Regions from separate parts of the Streptomyces sp. NPDC013457 genome, predicted to be linked through region 3. Evidence: riboswitches for the same ligand, from Rfam matches in the RefSeq annotation. Region 3 holds a riboswitch; each other region holds the start of a gene.
What was found. Region 3 has a riboswitch for cyclic di-AMP ahead of ACF1G2_RS03875 (peptidoglycan DD-metalloendopeptidase family protein). Riboswitches for the same ligand answer to the same signal wherever they lie in the genome.
Positions count from the first base shown of each region.

Region 1: another riboswitch for cyclic di-AMP. It lies ahead of ACF1G2_RS29220 (M23 family metallopeptidase); the one in region 3 lies ahead of ACF1G2_RS03875 (peptidoglycan DD-metalloendopeptidase family protein).
Region 2: another riboswitch for cyclic di-AMP. It lies ahead of ACF1G2_RS21805 (M23 family metallopeptidase); the one in region 3 lies ahead of ACF1G2_RS03875 (peptidoglycan DD-metalloendopeptidase family protein).
Region 4: another riboswitch for cyclic di-AMP. It lies ahead of ACF1G2_RS18090 (transglycosylase SLT domain-containing protein); the one in region 3 lies ahead of ACF1G2_RS03875 (peptidoglycan DD-metalloendopeptidase family protein).

Region 1 is NZ_JBICBL010000012.1:119,217-123,878, reverse strand. Features, by position in the region: gene ACF1G2_RS29225 (GntR family transcriptional regulator) at 1-429, opposite strand, end outside; gene ACF1G2_RS29220 (M23 family metallopeptidase) at 601-1,386, opposite strand; cyclic di-AMP (ydaO/yuaA leader) riboswitch at 1,399-1,565, opposite strand; gene ACF1G2_RS29215 (M16 family metallopeptidase) at 1,778-3,145, opposite strand; gene ACF1G2_RS29210 (M16 family metallopeptidase) at 3,172-4,533, opposite strand.
Region 2 is NZ_JBICBL010000008.1:20,232-24,893, reverse strand. Features, by position in the region: gene ACF1G2_RS21820 (PLP-dependent cysteine synthase family protein) at 1-79, shown strand, start outside; gene ACF1G2_RS21815 (MFS transporter) at 76-1,320, shown strand; gene ACF1G2_RS21810 (PP2C family protein-serine/threonine phosphatase) at 1,609-2,724, shown strand; cyclic di-AMP (ydaO/yuaA leader) riboswitch at 2,937-3,084, shown strand; gene ACF1G2_RS21805 (M23 family metallopeptidase) at 3,096-4,181, shown strand; gene ACF1G2_RS21800 (PrsW family intramembrane metalloprotease) at 4,505-4,662, opposite strand, start outside.
Region 3 is NZ_JBICBL010000001.1:869,597-874,258, reverse strand. Features, by position in the region: gene ACF1G2_RS03890 (helix-turn-helix domain-containing protein) at 23-670, shown strand; gene ACF1G2_RS03885 (DUF6126 family protein) at 690-845, shown strand; gene ACF1G2_RS03880 (tyrosine-protein phosphatase) at 867-1,679, opposite strand; cyclic di-AMP (ydaO/yuaA leader) riboswitch at 2,041-2,227, shown strand; gene ACF1G2_RS03875 (peptidoglycan DD-metalloendopeptidase family protein) at 2,232-3,164, shown strand; gene ACF1G2_RS03870 (SGNH/GDSL hydrolase family protein) at 3,322-4,134, shown strand; gene ACF1G2_RS03865 (STM4011 family radical SAM protein) at 4,121-4,662, opposite strand, start outside.
Region 4 is NZ_JBICBL010000006.1:173,147-177,808, forward strand. Features, by position in the region: gene ACF1G2_RS18080 (SpoIIE family protein phosphatase) at 1-166, shown strand, start outside; gene ACF1G2_RS18085 (phosphocholine-specific phospholipase C) at 350-2,374, shown strand; cyclic di-AMP (ydaO/yuaA leader) riboswitch at 2,660-2,846, shown strand; gene ACF1G2_RS18090 (transglycosylase SLT domain-containing protein) at 2,851-3,717, shown strand; gene ACF1G2_RS18095 (phosphoribosyltransferase family protein) at 3,726-4,662, opposite strand, start outside.

The sequences.
Region 1 (4,662 bases), on a different contig from region 3:
GAGCGCCGGGCTGCCCGAGGCCTGGGCCAGCGTCTCGTGGAACCAGCCGCCGAGCGGGCGCAGGTCCTCCGCCTGACCCCGCCTGGCCCGCTCCTGCCCCAGCCTGACCAGGCCCCGCAGCACCTTGAGGTGCGCCTCGGTGCGGCGCTGCGCGGCGCGCGCGGCCCCCAGCGGCTCCAGCAGGGACCGTACGTCCAGCAGGTCCGCCGCCTCCTGCTCGGTGGGCTCGGCGACCTGGGCGCCCGCGTGGCGGCGGGTGATCACGAAGCCCTCGGACTCCAGGGTGCGCAGCGCCTCCCGGACGGGGACGCGGGAGACTCCGTAACGGCGGGCGAGCTGCTCCTCCGTCAGCCGGCTGCCGCGCTCGAAGACCCCGGTGACGATGTCGTCCCGGATCGCCGTGCATACAGAGTGCGCGGGAATGCGCATGTTCGACCTCCGCCTTGATCCGCGCGAAACCGGTTCTCCGGCGACTCTATTGCAGCAGGGCTTTGTTTCCGACGGCTCTCAAGGATCCATGGATATGTTTTCGGTCAGCGAAAAGCCCCGGCTCGGTACGAGCCGGGGCTTTTCTGAGAAGCCGGGAAAGACCTCGACCGGTCAGACGTTCACACCGCGCGCGCGGAGGTACGCGATCGGGTTGATGTCGGAGCCGTACTCGGCGGTGGTGCGGGCCTCGAAGTGGAGGTGCGGCCCCGTGGAGTTGCCGGTCGAGCCGGAGATGCCTATCTGCTGGCCCGGGGTGACGGACTGACCGACCCCGACACTGATGGCCGAGAGGTGACCGTACTGGGTGTACGTGCCGTCGTTCATCCGGATGACGACGTTGTTCCCGTACGCACCGCCCCAGCCCGCCTCGACGACGGTGCCGGAGCCGACGGAGACGACCTTGGTGCCGGAGGCGGCGTGGAAGTCGACGCCGGAGTGGCTGCCGGAGGACCAGAGCGCACCGCCGGTCTTGTAGCCGGTGCTGACGTACGAGCCGGCCACGGGGAGCTGGAAGGAGTTCAGGCGCTTGCGCTCGGCCTCACGGGCGGCGCGCTCCTTGGCCTCGCGGATCTCCTTGGCGCGGGCCTCGGCCTTGCGCTTCGCCTCGGCCCTGGCACGGGCCTCCGCCTGGCGCTTCGCCTCGGCCTCGGCGGCCTCGCGCTCCTGGGCGGCGGCCTGGGCGTCGATGGTGTCGGCGAGCGAGTCGGCGGCGATGATCTGGGTCAGCCCGGTGTCCTCGACCGAGGGGGCAGCGTCCGCGTCGACGGCGAGTGCCGGGGAGGCGAGGGTTCCGATGACGCCGGTGGTGGCGAGGGTCGCGACGCCGGCGATGCCGGCGGTGCGGCGCGACAGACGACTCGGACCACGATGCTTCCCGGTGGCACGGGTGAACGCCATGTAGGGGCTGTTCCTTTCCTTCCTTCTCGCCTACCGGGTTAGCTGACGGGTTCGGAGCAGGAAGGTCTCCTACGGGCCCCTCCGCACGGGTGCGAAGGCGTCCGATTCACCCCAGGGACTTCGTGTGGGTCCCCGGCTCCCCAGGCTCGCGCCTGACGGGGACTCGGCGATGACTGTCCGGTGCCGCGGGTGCGGCGGGTGCAACTGGCGAACAGCCGGACCGACGCTAAGCGGACCGTCTTTCAATCACCAAACAGACACGGCTGTTTGTAAGACATGCCACAGGGCATACAGTCACCCTCCGCAGCAATACGGACAAAGAGGAGGACCCCGGCGTACCGTGACGTCGGGGCCCTCCGGTGCCGCCGGACGCGGCGGCGCGGCGACTCGATCAGCCGGTGACGACGGTCACTTCGCCGATGCCGAGGGCGCGTACGGGCTCCTCGATCTCCGACGCGTCACCCACGAGCACGGTGACGAGACGGTCCACGGGGAAGGCGTTGACGACCGCCGCCGTCGCCTCCACCGTGCCGGTCTCGGCGAGACGCGCGTACAACTGCGCCTGGAAATCGTCCGGAAGGTGCTGCTCGACCTGGTCGGCGAGGGTCGCGGCGACCGAGGCGGCGGTCTCGTACTTGAGCGGCGCCACACCCACCAGGTTCTGCACGGCCACATCGCGCTCGGCGTCCGTCAGGCCTTCCGCGGCGAGAGTGCGCAGCACCTTCCACAGGTCGTCAAGTGCCGGACCGGTGTTGGGGGTGTCGACGGAGCCGCTGATGGCGAGCATCGAGGCGCCGTTGCCCTTGCCGTCGGAGCGCAGCACCTGGCCGAAGGCACGGACACCGTAGGTGTAGCCCTTCTCCTCGCGCAGGACACGGTCCAGGCGGGAGGTGAGCGTGCCACCGAGGCAGTACGTGCCGAGTACCTGGGCCGGCCAGACGCGGTCGTGCCGGTCGGCGCCGACACGGCCGATCAGCAGCTGGGTCTGGACGGCACCCGGGCGGTCGACGATGACCACACGGCCGGTGTCGTCGGCCGTGATCGGCGGGACCGGGCGGGGCTCGGCGGTGTTGCCCGTCCAGGCGCCGAGCGACTCGGCGAGCACCTTGTCCAGGTCCACGTCGGTCAGGTCGCCGACGACGACGGCCGTGGCCGTGGACGGCCGGACGTGCGCGTCGAAGAAGGCACGGACGGCGGCGGCGTCGATCGGCTCCACCGTCTCCTCGGTGCCCTGGCGCGGCCGGGACATGCGCGAGTCGGCCGGGAAGAGCTCCTTGGAGAGCTGCTTGGCCGCCCGGCGGGCCGGGTTGGCCGCCTCGTGCGGGATCTCGTCGAGCCGGTTGCGCACCAGGCGCTCGACCTCGGTCTCGAGGAACGCCGGCGCGATCAGGGCCTCGGAGAGCAGCCCGAGCGCCTTGGGCAGCCGGGAGACGGGGACCTCCAGGGAGACCCGTACACCCGGGTGGTCGGCGTGCGCGTCGAGCGTGGCGCCGCAGCGCTCCAGCTCGGCGGCGAACTCCTCGGCGGTGTGCTGGTCCGTGCCCTCGGAGAGGGCGCGGGCCATGATCGTGGCGACACCGTCGAGGCCGGCGGGCTCGGCCTCCAGCGGTGCGTCGAGGAAGATCTCGACGGCGACGACCTGCTGGCCGGGGCGGTGGCAGCGCAGCACCGTCAGGCCGTTGTCCAGCGCTCCGCGGTCCGGGGCCGGGAAGGCCCAGGGCCGGGCGGTGCCCGGCTCCGGCTGCGGGTGGAACGTCATGTTCGTCAAAGACGCGGCGGCGTCGGTCACTGGTCCGCTCCCTCTTCCTCGTCGCTGTCGGCCGGCTCGGCGTCGTTCTGTTCGGTGCCGAGCGGCTCGTAGACCAGCACCGCGCGGTTGTCCGGGCGCAGCCGGGCCGCGGCGGCGGCCCGCACCTCCTCGGCGGTGACGTCGAGGACCCGGTTGACGGCGGTCAGGGCGAGCTGCGGGTCGCCGAACAGGACCGCGTAGCGGCAGAGTTCGTCGGCGCGGCCCGCGACCGTGCCGAGCCGGTCCAGCCACTCGCGCTCCAACTGGGCCTGCGCGCGCTCCATCTCCTCGGGCGTCGGGCCCTCGGCGGCGAACCGGGCCAGCTCCTCGTCGACGGCGGCCTCGATCTGGGGCACCTCGACCCCGCCGGACGTCTTGACGTCCAGCCAGCCGAGCGAGGGCGCGCCGGCCAGGCGGAGGAGACCGAAGCCTGCGGCCACGGCCGTACGGTCGCGCCGGACCAGGCGGTTGTGGAGCCGGGACGACTCGCCGCCGCCGAGGACGGTCAGGGCGAGGTCCGCGGCGTCGCACTCGCGCGTGCCGTCGTGCGGAAGCCGGTAGGCGGCCATCAGCGCGCGGGCCGGGACCTCCTCCTCGACGACCTCGCGCAGCTGCTCCCCGAGGACGTCGGGCAGCGTGCCGTCGCGCGGGGGCAGCTTGCCGTCGTGGGACGGGATGGAACCGAAGTACTTCTCGATCCAGGCCAGGGTCTGCGCCGGGTCGATGTCGCCGACGACCGAGAGGACCGCGTTGTTCGGCGCGTAGTACGTGCGGAAGAAGGCCCGCGCGTCCTCCAGCGTCGCCGCGTCCAGGTCGGCCATGGAGCCGATCGGCGTGTGGTGGTAGGGGTGGCCCTCGGGGTAGGCCAGCGCGGTGAGCTTCTCGAAGGCCGTGCCGTAGGGCACGTTGTCGTACCGCTGGCGGCGCTCGTTCTTGACGACGTCCCGCTGGTTCTCCATGGACTCGTCGTCCAGGGCGGCGAGCAGCGAGCCCATGCGGTCCGCCTCCAGCCAGAGCGCGAGCTCCAGCTGGTGCGTGGGCATGGTCTCGAAGTAGTTGGTGCGCTCGAAGCTCGTCGTGCCGTTGAGCGAGCCGCCCGCACCCTGCACCAGCTCGAAGTGGCCGTTGCCGTGGACCTGCTTCGAGCCCTGGAACATCAGGTGCTCGAAGAGGTGGGCGAGGCCGGTGCGGCCCGCGACCTCGTGGCGGGAACCGACGTCGTACCAGAGGCACACCGCGGCGACCGGGGTCAGGTGGTCCTCGGAGAGCACCACGCGCAGGCCGTTGGCCAGCCGGTGCTCGGTCGCTGTCAGGCCGCCGGAGCCGGCCTCTGCCGTGGCCGTGTGACCCATGGGCATGTACGTCCCTTCGATCGCGATATGGAAAAGTCCTGCCACCCTATGCAAGCGCACCGGCACCTGGCGAAGTTCCCGCAGGTTCCCGGCGTCCCTCTTCCGGGTCGCGGGGGCGTCGCGCACCCCTGACGG
Region 2 (4,662 bases), on a different contig from region 3:
GCGCGAGGAGCCGGCGGTGTACGAGGCCGGTGCCCGGGTCGACGTCTGGACGCGCCGGGTCCTGGAGCGGGTCCGATGAGCGCCCAGGTCGCGGCCCCCGCCAAGGGCGGGATCTGGCGGCGGAGCCGTACCTTCGAACCGGCGGTACGGCTGCTCTTCCTCAACCAGCTGACCATCAACCTCGGCTTCTACATGCTGATGCCGTACCTCGCCGCCCATCTCGCGGACGGGCTGGGGATGGCGGCCTGGGCCGTGGGACTCGTCCTCGGTGTCCGGAACCTCTCCCAGCAGGGCATGTTCCTGGCCGGCGGGGCGCTCGCCGACCGCCTCGGGTTCAAGCCGCTGATCGTCGCGGGCTGCGCGCTGCGGACGGCGGGGTTCGGGGCGCTCGCGTTCGCCCAGTCGCTGCCGGTGCTGATCGTCGCCTCGGTGGCGACGGGCCTGGCGGGGGCGCTGTTCAACCCGGCCGTGCGGGCGTACCTCGCGGCGGAGGCGGGGGAGCGGCGCGTGGAGGCGTTCGCCCTCTTCAACACGTACTACCAGGCGGGCATCCTGCTCGGGCCGCTCGTGGGGGTGGCGCTGACGGGGGTGTCGTTCCGGCTGACGTGCGTGGTGGCGGCGGTGCTGTTCGCCGTGCTGACACTGGTGCAGCTGCGGCACCTGCCCGTCCGCGGGAAGGCGGCGGCGGAGACGGGAACCGCCGAGGGGGAGGCGGCGGCCGAGGAGCGGGGTCAGTTCCGCACGGTGCTGACCAACCGCACCTTCTGGCTCTTCTCACTGGCGATGACCGGCTCGTACGTCCTGTCCTTCCAGGTCTATCTGGCGCTGCCGCTCGCGGCGGACGGCACGGCGGCGACGACCGCGCTCTTCGTCGTCTCCGCGCTCGTGGCGCTCGCCGGTCAGCTGCGGATCACGGCCTGGTGCGGGCGGCGGCTGAGCCGTGAGCGGTGTCTGGTCCTCGGCCTGGTGCTGATGGGGGCCGCGTTCCTGCTGCCGCCCTTCGTGCCCGGGCTCGGGGGCCTGCTGCTGTGCGCGGCGGTGCTCGCGGCGGCGAACGCGGTGCTGTACCCGTACGAGATGGACACGGTCGTCGCGCTCTCGGGCGGACGGTGGGTGGCCACGCACTACGGGCTCTACAACACCGTCTGCGGGGTCGGGATCACGCTCGGGAACCTGGGGACGGGCGCACTGCTCGACGTGACCGGGTGGTCGCTGACGCCCTGGCTGGTGCTGTGCGGGGTCGGGCTGGCGTGCGCGGGCGCGGTGGGGGCGCTCGGACGGGGCGGGCGGCTGGGCGCGGGCGCGGGGGTGGGGAGTTGAGGTAACCCACTTGGGCGAGCGGAGCTCGCCGCACGGCGCGGCGCCCGGCACCCTGGGGAGGGCGCGGTACCGTCCGTCGCCGTGTACGGACCGGGCAGGAGACCACAGGTGGGGCAGGGGCAGGGGAACGGGACCGACGGAAAAGGGACCGGCCGCGGGCAGGGAACCGGGAACGGAACCGCGCACGGGAAAGGGACCGGACACGGGACGGGAGGCGGGAACGGGACGGGAGGCGGGAACGGACACGGGAACGGGAACGCGAGCGGGAACGGGAACGGGCGGCCTGGGCTGCGGGCCGAGCGGACCCGCCGGTTCCTCCGCGCACTGCCCCCGCTGCTGATCCTCGGCGGTGTCGTCTTCGACCTCTCCACCCCGCCCGCCTATACGGCCGCGCCGATGTTCTCGGCCGCGCCGCTGCTCGCCGCCCCGTTCTTCTCCATGCTCACGACGCTGCTCACGGGCATCACCGCGGTCATCGCCAGCATCGGGCTGCACATCTACAACGGCACCGCCGGCGAGGTCCCCTCCCTCACGGAGACGCTGACCGTCGTCACCGTCTCCGCCCTCGCCCTGCTGGTGAACCGGGTCGTGCTGCGCAGCGGTGAGCGGCTGGCCTCGGCGCGCGTGATCGCGGAGACCGCGCAGAAGGCCGTCCTGCCGACGCCCGCCGACCGGATCGGCGGGCTCCAGGTCGCCGCCCGGTACGAGGCGGCGCAGGCGGACGCGTTCATCGGCGGCGACCTCTTCGCCGTCCAGGACACGCCGTACGGGGTACGGCTCGTGGTCGGTGACGTCCGGGGCAAGGGGCTCGACGCCGTCGAGGCGGTCGCCGTCGTGATCGGGGCCTTCCGGGAGGCGGCCGAGCAGGAGGCCACCCTGGAAGGGGTCGCCCAGCGGCTGGAGCGGGCGCTGGCCCGGGAGGGCACGCGCCGGTCCAGCCTCGACGCCTTCGAGGGGTTCACCACCGCCGTCCTCGCCGAGATCCCGCGTGGCGACGGGCGCGTACGGATGGTGAACCGCGGCCACCCCGAGCCGCTGCTGCTGTACGCGGACGGCGGCCTGGCCCACCTCGAACCGACGGAGCCCGCGCTGCCGCTCGGCATGGGCGAACTGGCCGCCTGGCCGGACCGGGCCGACGAGGCCCCCTATCCGCCGGGTGCCACGCTGCTCCTCTACACCGACGGGCTCTCCGAGGCGCGCGACGCCTCGGGGGCCTTCTATGATCCGGCCGAGCGGCTGGCCGGGCGGATCTTCCCGGGGCCGGACGAGCTGCTCGACGCGCTGGTCGACGACGTCCGCCGGTACACGGGCGGCGGCTCCACGGACGACATGGCGCTGCTCGCGGTGAGCCGTCCCGCGGCGGGACAGCCGGAGCGGCGCAGGACGATGCCCGTGGTGCCGTGACCATCCGTAGTGGCGAGGTACCACTGCGATAACAATTGACGAACCGTCAGTTCACGGGGTCCGGCAATGGTCCGTACTGAAGCGGGATCAAATCGGTCTGTACCAGCTTAATCTCGCTAATGATCAACGGGAACAGCTTGGAATCCGGCCCTCGTGTCTATTAACGTTCGATAACGCAGCGCGGTCGTCCCAGCCGTCGCCAGAGACGGCACCGTGCGCACGCGCCGAATCCTGAAAGGGAACCGGGGAACCACTACTTGGGGTGAATCGGGCACCGTCGCACCCGTGCGACACCGTCCGTAGGAGACCTTCCTGCTCCGAACCCGTCAGCTAACCCGGTAGGCGAGAAGGAAGGAAAGGAGTACGCCTCCGTGGCGTCCAACACCCCTGCTCCCGAGGGTCTTTCTGACGGGTTCAACGCGTTCGGCGCCCCGGGCGCCGCCGGGACGGACGACGACACGACCACGTGGGGGGAGTGGAACCCCACCGAGGACTCCCTTCGCCAGCAGGCCCGTTCGGGCGGCCGTCACCGTGTCGTGAAGCAGCGCTCCGGCTTCGCCCGCTCCTCCACCGTCCTCGGCGTCGGTGTCATCGCGGCCGTCGGCGCGGGTGGCATGGCGACCGCCAAGGACAGGCCGCCGGTCTCGATATCCCTCCCCGACCTCAACCTGCCGGACGCCTCCGAGCTGCCCGGTGTCGGCGAGCTCATCTCGGGCGAGGACGGCACGGACTCCGGGACGAACAACCCGCAGCCGCTCACGGCCACCCTCGCCCTCCCGGCCGACAGCGCCGAGAAGGCCGCCGGCTCGCCCGCCGCCTCGACGGCGGACGCCGGTGAGGCGCTGCGCGCCCGCATCATGCAGCAGGCCGAGCAGCAGCAGGCCTCCGCCGACGCCGACAAGAAGGCCGCGGCGGAGAAGGCGGCGGCCGAGAAGGCGGCGGCCGAGGCGGCGGCGAAGGCCGACGCGGCGGAGAAGGCCGCGGCGGAGGAGAAGCGGAAGGCCGAGGCGGCCGCCGCCGCGAAGGCCGAGGCGGAGCGGCTGGCCAAGCTCGCCGCGAGCTACGCGCTGCCCACGTCGTCGTACACCCTCACCTCCACGTACGGCCAGTCCGGCTCCATGTGGTCCTCCGGCTACCACACCGGTCTCGACTTCGCGGCGCCCACCGGTACCCCGGTCAAGGCGGTGCACGGCGGCACGATCAAGTCGGCGGGCTGGTCCGGCTCGTACGGCTACCGGATCGTCCTGGAGCTGGAGGACGGTACGGAGGTCTGGTACGCGCACCTGTCCTCGATGACGGTCAGCGCCGGCCAGACCGTGGGCACCGGCGACACCATCGGCCGCGTCGGCGCGACCGGCAACGTGACCGGCCCGCACCTGCACCTGGAGGTCCACACCCCGGGCGGCGCGGGCGTCGACCCGGCGGCCTGGCTGGCGGGCAAGGGCATCTCCGTCTGACCCCGGACGTCCCCACGGCTCCGGCGGTCCTGGCGACGTCCCCCCGACGCCAGGGCTGCCGGGACCCCCGGGCCCCCCGGGCCCCTGGCCCCCCGGCCCCCCGGGCCCCTGGCCCCCCGGGCCCCTGGCCCCCCGGGCCCCTGGCCCCCCGGCCCCGGGCCCCCTGGACCCCGGCCCCTGGCACCTCCGGGCCCCTGGACCTCCGGCCCCTCCGGGCCCCTGGACCCCCGGCCCGTCGCCGCAGGGTCCGTCCCCGTGTGCTCGTCGCCGGATCCTTCTGAGAGGTCGGCGCCGCTTCCGTCCGGTACTCGGCGCCGCCCGCCCTAGCTCCGGTACGGGTTGTAGCCGCTGTAGTCGAGGTACTGCGGCGGGGCCCACACCCGGCCCGTCGCCCGCGCCGCGTAGGTCAGGGCGGGGGAGGCGACCGCCTTGCGCTGCCAGAGGTGGTGGAGCAGCTCCTGCTCGCGCGCGCTGAACTCCG
Region 3 (4,662 bases):
AAGTTCCTGGCGGAATGGAGGCATGGCACACCTCCACGCGGAGCAGTCCGCGGACCCCGCCGCACCGGACGCGTCCGACTCCCTGCCGGACGCGCCGCATGTCGCGCCGCAGCTCCGCGCCCTGCGCAGACGCCGCGGGCTGACCCTGGAGGTCGCCGCCCAGCGGGCCGGGCTCTCCCCGGCCCATCTCTCCCGGCTCGAGACGGGGCACCGCCAGCCTTCGCTCCCGATGCTCCTCGCCCTCGCCCGTATCTACGGTACGACGGTCTCCGAGCTCCTGGGCGAGGTTCCGCCCGAGCGTGATCCGATCGTCCGGGCGGACCGGTCCGAGCCCGTCGAGGCGGACGGCTGGACCTACCGCCAGGCCGGCGGGCCGGGCCGCGCCCTGCAGGCGCTCCGCGTCCACGTCCCGTACGCCACCAAGGCCGACATCGTGCGCGTCCACCCCGGCGAGGAGTGGCTCCACGTCCTCGACGGGCAGGTGCGTCTCGCCCTCGGTGACGCCGTGTACGTCCTGGATCCCGGGGACAGCGCCCACTTCGACTCGCTCACCCCGCACCGGATCGGCGCCGTCGGCCGCGGCGGGGCCGAGCTGCTCTTCGTCCACACGCTCATGCAGAGCCCCGCCGCCGAGCTGTGCCTCGGCGACGGAGCCCCGCATCTGCGCTGAACTCCGGAAAGGGGTCGATATGTCCGAGAAGTCCGCGCCGGTCACCGGCGAGGAGCGCGAGGCCGGCAAGTTCCCCAAGGGGCTGGTGCTCCGGCTCTTCGCCTATCTGGTGGCCGGGCACCTGTTCGCCGGCTTCCTCTATCTGCTCTTCATGCTCGGCGGGCAGAACCGGTAGCGGGCGGGCCGGGGGTCCGGGTCACACCGCGACGACGAGACGCTCGCGCAGCCGCGCCCGCGTCTCCGGGGCGAGCTTCAGGCCGTCCGTGAGGTAGCCCTCGACCGTCCCCCAGGTCTGCGTCATCGTCTCGAACGCGGCCCGCAGGTACGCGACCCGCGCGTCGAAGAGCGGGCTGAGCAGCTCCATCACTTCGGGTGCCATGGCGTCCGCGGAGGTGGAGCTGCGCTGCACCTTGTAGCGGCGGTGCGGGTCGTTCGACTTCACGTAGTCCGCCTCGATCGCCTCGCGCTCCACGCCCACCGCGAGCAGAGAGATGGCGATGGAGAGGCCGGCGCGGTCCTTGCCTGCCGCGCAGTGCATCAGCGCCGGGACGCTGTCCTCGGCCATGGCGTGCAGGATGCCGCTGTGCTCCGCGGTCCGCTCGACAATCATCTTCCGGTACGAATCGGACATTCGCGCCGCCGCCTTACCGTCGCCGAGGATGCCCCGGAGCTGCTCCAGCCCGCCGCTCCTGACCAGCCTCCAGAACTCCTTGCCGTCGGCCGGGTCGTTGAGCGGTATGTTCACGTTCCGCACGCCGGGCAGTTCGACGTCCGGACCCTCGATCTTGCGGTCGGCCGCATTGCGGAAGTCGAAGATCGTGTGCAGCCCGAGGGTGGAGAGGAACGCGGCGTCCTCCTCGGTGGCGTGCGCCAGGTGGCCGCTGCGGAAGAGGCGGCCGAACCGCACCGAACCGCCGTCCACGGTCGGCAGTCCGCCCACGTCCCTGAAGTTGCGCACCCCGGTGAGCTCGGGTTCGGTCGACGGGGCCTGGGGCAGCTGCTGCGTCACGAGTGCTCCTGAAGTTCGGCGGATCGGGATCGACTGCTGATCGACTCCTGGACCAATCATCCCGGGCGGTCGGGCCTGCGCCTACCCCCGGGGTATGGGAATGGGTGTTCTGTCCGAATTGGGCCCTTAGGTATAACGCGCCCTGGTTGCAGGGGAGATGGGATTCGGTGCGTGAGCAGCGTCATAGAGGTGACGGACCGTGCCTGATCGTCTTGCGCAATCCCCGTACCGGAAAAGGAGATCGAGGTGACGTCCTCCACGGAGGGTGACCGGAATTCGGCGCGAAATTCCCGCCCGTGATTGCGAACGAAAAGAGGCGGCTTGTTCGCCCCGACCCGCTCGTCTAGCGTCACGCTCAATCCGGTCGGACCCGCCGAATCCTGCCACCGCCCGGAATCCGCACCCACCCACGTACGGCAGGAGCGGGGGACCCAGGTAGTACGCCGTTCCGGTCGTTCCGGACGGCTCGGGGTGAAGCCGCGTGAAACGCGGCCGGACATCTCCAGTTCGAACCCGACAGCTCACCTCGCAGGCGACGGAGAGGAATTCGCCATGCCCGCAAAGGGTAAGCACCGCCGTCCCAAGGCCAACCCGCTCACGCGTGGATTCGTCGCCGCCGGTACGGGTGGCGCCGTCGTCGCCCTGCCCCTGCTCGGTGCGACCGGAGCCCACGCCGCCGACAAGGCCGCCCCGTCCGTGACGTCCCACCAGGCCGTCGCCTCCGTCGCCGCGACCCCCGCCAAGGCCCCGGCCGCCGGGAAGACCGCCAAGCCGAAGACGTACTCCGTCGTCCGTGGCGACTACCTGTCGAAGATCGCCGCCGAGCACCACCTCGCGGGCGGCTGGAAGAAGCTCTACGCGGACAACCGCCAGGTCGTCGGCGAGGACCCGTCGCTGATCCTTCCCGGCATGAAGCTCACCCTCGGTGCCAAGTCCACCGCCAAGGCCGCTCCGAAGGCGGCCCCCAAGGCCGCTCCGAAGGCGGAGAAGTCCTCCTCCGACACGCGCGCCTCCCGCTCCGCCGAGCGTGACCCGGCCGGCACCGCCGCCCCGGCGTCCGCCCCCGCGCAGGCCTCGTCCTCCGGCTGGGTCGCCCCCGTCGGCGGCGGCATCTCCACCCCGTACCGCGCCTCCGGCGCCATGTGGTCCTCCGGCTACCACACCGGTGTCGACTTCATCGCCTCGTCCGGCACCTCGGTCAAGGCCGTCGGCGCGGGCACCGTCTACTCCGCGGGCAACAGCGGCTCGTACGGCAACGAGGTCGTCATCCAGCACGCCGACGGCACGTTCTCGCAGTATGCCCACCTGTCCTCCCTGAACGTCTCCGCCGGCCAGACCGTCACCGGCGGCCAGGAGATCGGTCTCTCCGGCTCGACCGGCAACTCCACCGGTCCGCACCTGCACTTCGAGATCCGTACCGGCCCGAGCTACGGCTCGGACATCGACCCGCTGGCCTACCTGCGCTCGCACGGCGTCAGCATCTGACACACCGGCAGCACCCGCGGCGGCCCGGCACTCACCAGTGCCGGGCCCCCGCGTGTATTCCGGCTTGGTGGAATCTTGACCGGTGGCGTATCTCACCCGGCGTCAACCTCTCCTTACGGTCGCGTAGGTCACACCCACAAGGGAAAGATGTGGTCCCGTGGCAGACGATTCGAGATCAAGAGACACGCACGTATTCGGGTCGTACGCGGCGATCGGTGACAGCTTCACCGAGGGCGTGGGGGACCCCGGGCCCGACGGGAGGTACGTCGGCTGGGCGGACCGCTTCGCGGTGCTCCTCGCCGACCGGCTGCCGGTGCACGACGCGTTCCGTTACGCCAACCTGGCCGTACGCGGCCGCCTGCTGGACCAGATCGTGGAGGAGCAGGTCCCCAGGGCGAAGGAACTCGCCCCCGACCTGGTGACCTTCTGCGCGGGCGGAAACGACATCATCCGCCCCGGCAGCGACCCCGACGACGTCGCCGAGCGCTTCGAGCGCGCCGTCGCCGACCTGACGTCCGCCGTCGGCACCGTGATGGTGACGACCGGCTTCGACACTCGCGACGTCCCCGTCCTGAAGCATCTGCGCGGCAAGATCGCCACGTACACGGCCCACGTCCGGTCCATCGCGGACCGCTACGACTGCCCGGTCCTCGACCTCTGGTCGCTGCGGTCGGTGCAGGACAGGCGGGCCTGGGACGGCGACCGGCTGCACCTCTCGCCCGAGGGGCACACCCGGGTCGCGCTCCGCGCCGCCCAGGTGCTCGGCCTGGACGTACCGGCCGACCCGGACCAGCCCTGGCCGCCGCTCCCGCCGCGCGGCACGCTGGAGGTGCGCCGCGACGACATCAACTGGGCCAGGGAGTACCTCGTGCCGTGGATCGGCCGGCGGCTGCGGGGCGAGAGCTCGGGCGACCACGTGGCGGCCAAGCGCCCGGACCTCATGCCGCTCGGAGACCTCATGCCCCTCTGAGTACGGCGGGGGCCGGTATCCGCTCCAGGACACCGCCGGCGAACACGTCGTACAGCGGCAGCGTCTCCAGATGGACGTAGCCGATGTGGCAGTCGCAGACGGAGAGCGGGCAGGCGCGCGGGCGCAGCGCGGCGCGGTACGAACCGTCGTACAGATTGCCCAGCTCGGCCTTGACGAAGTGGCAGCGCCGCACCGTCCCGTCACCGTCCACCGAGATCACCGACTCACCGGTCCGGCAGGGGAGACCGGCTGAGGAGTGCGGTCGGCGGCTGTACGGGAAGAGGGGGTCGAGGGCCGTCCAGGCCCCGGCCTCCTCGTCGGTGTACGTGTGCCCCTCGGCCGCGTTCACCCAGAGATAGACCTCGGACGGGAGAGCGTCCCGCAGCCGCCCGGCGTGCTCCCGGTGCTCGGGCAGACCGACGATCCCGACGCTGAAGCGCGTCCCCCGGGCGGTCAGCTCGTGGCACTTGGCGAGGAAGCGGTCGTACGGCGTCTGCCCGGGGTGGTAAGTGCACCAGAGCGCCAGCG
Region 4 (4,662 bases), on a different contig from region 3:
CTTCGACGTCGGGCTCTCGCGGCTGGCCGCCGCCTTCTCCGACGGGCCTCCGGATCTGGAGGAGCTGGCCGACCACCTCCTCGGCTCCCTCGCGGGCGGGCCGCACGCGGAGGACGACGCGGCGCTGCTGATGTTGCGCCGAGACGGCGCCGAAGCCCTCCCGTAGACGGCCGACCGCAGGGTACGCTTCGTCGCATTGGTTCGATTGGGGACCAATCAAAACTCAGCGACCTCCCACCCTTCTTAAGTTCACCAAAGAATTACCGCACGGCTGTATACCTTTAGATGCGCCTCCCTCATTCTGTCCACCGTGTGCCAAGCGGGCACGCGGTGACACGAGAGGCGGGGCATGACTCCCATCAGCCGCAGGGGATTCGTCGGGATCGGGGCAGGGCTCGTGGCGGGAGCGACGCTGCCCGCGGGCACGGCGTCGGCCGCCGCCACCGCCGCGACCGGCACCATCACCGACGTCAGGCACGTCGTGATCCTCATGCAGGAGAACCGCAGCTTCGACCACTACTTCGGCAGGCTCCGCGGCGTCCGGGGCTTCGCCGACCGGGCGGCGGGAAACATCCCTGGCGGCTGGGGCATGTTCAACCAGCCCAACTGGGGCGGGCGTCAGTACCCGTGGAAGCTGAGCTCCACCCCGCCCGCGGGCGGGGTGGACGGGGAGACCCTGGCTCAGTGCAACGGGGACCTGCCGCACAGCTGGACCTCGCAGCACGCGGCGTGGAACAAGGGCCGGATGGACAACTGGGTCACGGGTGTCGGCAACACCCGCACCCTCGGCTACCTCGACCGCGGCGACATCCCGTTCCACTACGCCCTCGCCGACAACTACACCGTCTGCGACGCGTACTTCTGCTCGGCGCTCAGCGCCACGGGACCGAACCGCACCTTCCTCTGGAGCGGCAAGATCGACGCCTCCAGCAAGGACGGCGGCGAGGAGTCCGGGCTCACCTGGGAGACGTACGCCGAGGCGCTCCAGCGGGCCGGTGTGAGCTGGAAGGTCTACCAGAACGCCCAGGACAACTACGGCGACAACGGTCTCGCGTACTTCAAGAAGTTCACCGACGCGCGGCCCGGCAACCCCCTGTACGACCGCGGCATGGGCTCCGTACCGAAGGTCACCGGGTCCACCCCGGACGACATCGCCGCCGCGATCCGCGCCGACGCGGTCGCCGGAACGCTTCCGCAGGTCTCCTGGGTGGTGGCGAGCGAGGCCTTCTCCGAGCACCCCTACGCCCCTCCGGGCGACGGCGCGCACTTCGTCGACCTGGTCTACCGCGCGCTGGCCGCGAACCCGGAGGTCTTCGACTCGACCGTGCTGTTCCTCAACTACGACGAGAACGACGGGTTCTTCGACCACGTGCCGCCGCCGGTCGCCCCGCCGGGCACCGCGGGCGAGTACATCGACGGCGTGCCGGTCGGCCTGGGCTTCCGCGTCCCGATGCTCGTCATGTCGCCCTGGACGCGCGGCGGCTGGGTCAGCTCCGAGGTCTTCGACCACACCTCGGTCCTGCGCTTCATGGAGACCTGGACGGCCGCCCTCGGCACCCCGGCGACCTGCCCGAACATCAGCGCCTGGCGACGGAAGGTCACCGGGGACCTGACGGGAGTCTTCGACTTCGCACGCCCGGTCTACGGAGTTCCCACGGGCCTTCCCTCCACCGCCAAGGTCATCGGGCAGTCGACCTGCGGCCCGCTGCCGAACCCGCTGCCCCAGGACAACGCCCTGCCCGCACAGGAGACCGGCACCCGACCGGCGCGCGCCGTGCCGTACCAGGTCAACGGAAACCTCGACCGGTTCGAGTTCGGGGCGGCGGGCAAGATCCTCGCCTGGTTCTCGATGACGAACCAGGGCGCGGAGGCGAAGCGGGCCGCCCACTTCACGATCCACCCGCACCAGCACCGGGACACCGCGGCCTGGCAGTACACCGTGGACCCGGGCGCGACCGCCACGGACTACTTCAACATCGGACTCGGGTCCGGGTCGGGCAAGTACGACATCTCGATGATGGGCCCCAACCGCTTCCTGCGGCGCTTCATCGGGGACGCGTCCAAGGCCGGCAAGGCGATCGAGGTGGCGGCGCGGTTCGCGACCGAGCCGGGCACCGGGAAGACGGCGCTCTACCTCAGGATGACCAACACCTCGGCCGGTCCCGTGGCCTTCACGATCCGCTCGAACGCCTACCGCACGGACGGGCCGTGGACGTACACGGTCCCGGCCGGCTCATCGCGCGAGGACTTCTTCAACGCGGTGGCGTACAGCAACGGCTGGTACGACTTCACGATCACGGCCGACGTCGACGGCACCTGGTCACGCCGCTACACCGGCCACATCGAGACCGGCACAGCCAGCGTCACGGGCTGACGTACACCACCACTTCCGACAAAAAGGGACACAAGGGCAATTTCATGCCCTTGTGTCCCTTTTCTTGACTGGGTCGAAAATGCCCGTATGACCGTTTTGGGGTCACGGGTGACGTGAATCACGCGATGAGGACGCAACCTATGCGGAGGGGCATCTTCCCCTTACGCCGCACGGCAGTTCGGCGCGGCCGTGATCACTTGGAACGCATTTCTGAATTTCCTGTTCATTTCGCATCCATGCCCCACCTTGTTCCGTCCGACATTCCTCGCCTACGGTCACCTCGACCCGGACGGATCGCCGAATCCTGCCACCGTCCGAAAAGACCAGCCATTCACCCGTCGGCAGGAGCGGGGGACCCAGTTTTTTCGCCGTCCCGGATTTCCGGACCGGCTTGGGGTGTAGCCGCACGCGTGCGGCCGGGCAGCTCCAGCCCGAACCCGACAGCTCACCCCGCAGGCGCCGGAGAGGAATCCTGCATGTCCGCTCACGGTAAGCACCGGCGCCCCAAGCGACGTCCCCTCAGCCGAGGTATCGCCCTCGCAAGCACGGGTGGAGCCGCGCTGGCTCTCCCCCTCGTGGCCACGGCCACCGCGCACGCGGCGCCGAACACGGCACCCGCGGCCGCGCCCCTCGAGAAGACCGTCTTCAGCAGCCCGGCGAAGATCGCCGAATCGATTCCCACCGCCGGGAATTCCGCTGCCAAGATCTATACCGTCGTCCGTGGCGACTCCCTTTCCGTGATCGCGCACGAACAGGGTGTGCGGGGCGGCTGGAAGGCGCTGTACAAGGCGAATCGCAAGGCCGTCGGTGACAATCCGTCACTTATTCGTCCGGGGCTGGAACTCACGCTGAGCGGGAAGCCCGCGGCCGCGACGAAGCAGCAGAAGGCCCCGGCCCGTACGACGAGCACGGACCGCGCCGACCGCTCGCAGCAGCGCAGTGCCGCTCCCGGCGCCGCATCGGCCAAGACCGTGACCAAGGCCGCCCCGGCCAAGGCCGCGCCGGTCGCCGCCAAGAGCTACACCAACGACCTCGACGGCTGGATCCGCGAGTCGCTCGACGTCCTGCAGAAGTACGGCATCCCCGGTTCGTACGAGGGGATCCACCGCAACGTCATGCGTGAGTCCTCGGGCAACCCCCAGGCCATCAACCTCTGGGACTCCAACGCCGTCAAGGGCACCCCGTCCAAGGGGCTCCTGCAGGTGATCGAGCCGACCTTCCTGGCGTACCACGTGCCCGGTACGTCCATGGACCTGTTCGACCCGGTCGCCAACATCACCGCGGCCTGCAACTACGCCGCGGACCGCTACGGCTCCATCGACAACGTCAACGGACCGTACTGACGGACGCCCTAGAAGTGGTCGGCGAACCAGCCCGAGGCCAGTCGGCCGACCTCTTCCAGCGTGCCGGGCTCCTCGAAGAGGTGCCCGGCACCGGCGACGACCACGAGCCGGTTCTCGCAGGTGAGCCGCGCCTGGGCCGACTCGTTCAGCTCCTGCACGAGCGGGTCGCGGCCCCCCACGATCAGCAGCGTCGGAGCGCGCACCTGCGCGAGGCGCGCTCCGGCGAGGTCCGGGCGCCCGCCGCGCGAGACGACGGCGGCCACGTCGGAGAGCGGGTCCGCCGCGGCCCAGAGCGCGGCCGCGGCGCCGGTGCTGGCGCCGAAGTAGCCGATCCGCAGGCCGTCGAGGCCCGGCCGCCCCACCAGCCAGTGCGCGGCCCGGGCGAGCCGGCCGGCCAGCAGCTCCGTGTCGAAGACGTTGCCGCGGTCGTCGGCCTCCTCCTCGGTGAGCAGGTCGAACAGCAGCGTGCCGAGACCGGCACGGTTCAGGCTCTCCGCGACGGCCCGGTTGCGCGGGCTGTGCCGACTGCTGCCGCTGCCGTGGGCGAACAGCACGATCCCCGGGGCTCCGTCGGGCACCACCAGGCGGCCCGCGAGCCGCACCTCGCCGGCCGGGACGCGCACCTCCGGATCCCGGGCGTCCGCCCCGCGCCCGGAGTGGTGGCGCTCCAGACAGGCGACGACGTCCTCGTCCGGGGTCTGTGAGAAGTCCTCGTAGAACTGGCCGATCGCGTAGAAGAACGCCGGTTCGTGGACGCTGACGGTCTCGTCCGCCTCCCGGCCGATCCGTTCGGGCCAGTCGCTCGGCGCGACCGGCACCGCGAGGACGATCCGCGCGGCCCCCTGGGCGCGGACGACCCGGCAGGCGGCGACCGCCGTTGCGCCCGTCGCCAGTCCGTCGTCGACGACCACGGCCGTGCGGCCGTCGAGCCGGGCCGGCGGGCGG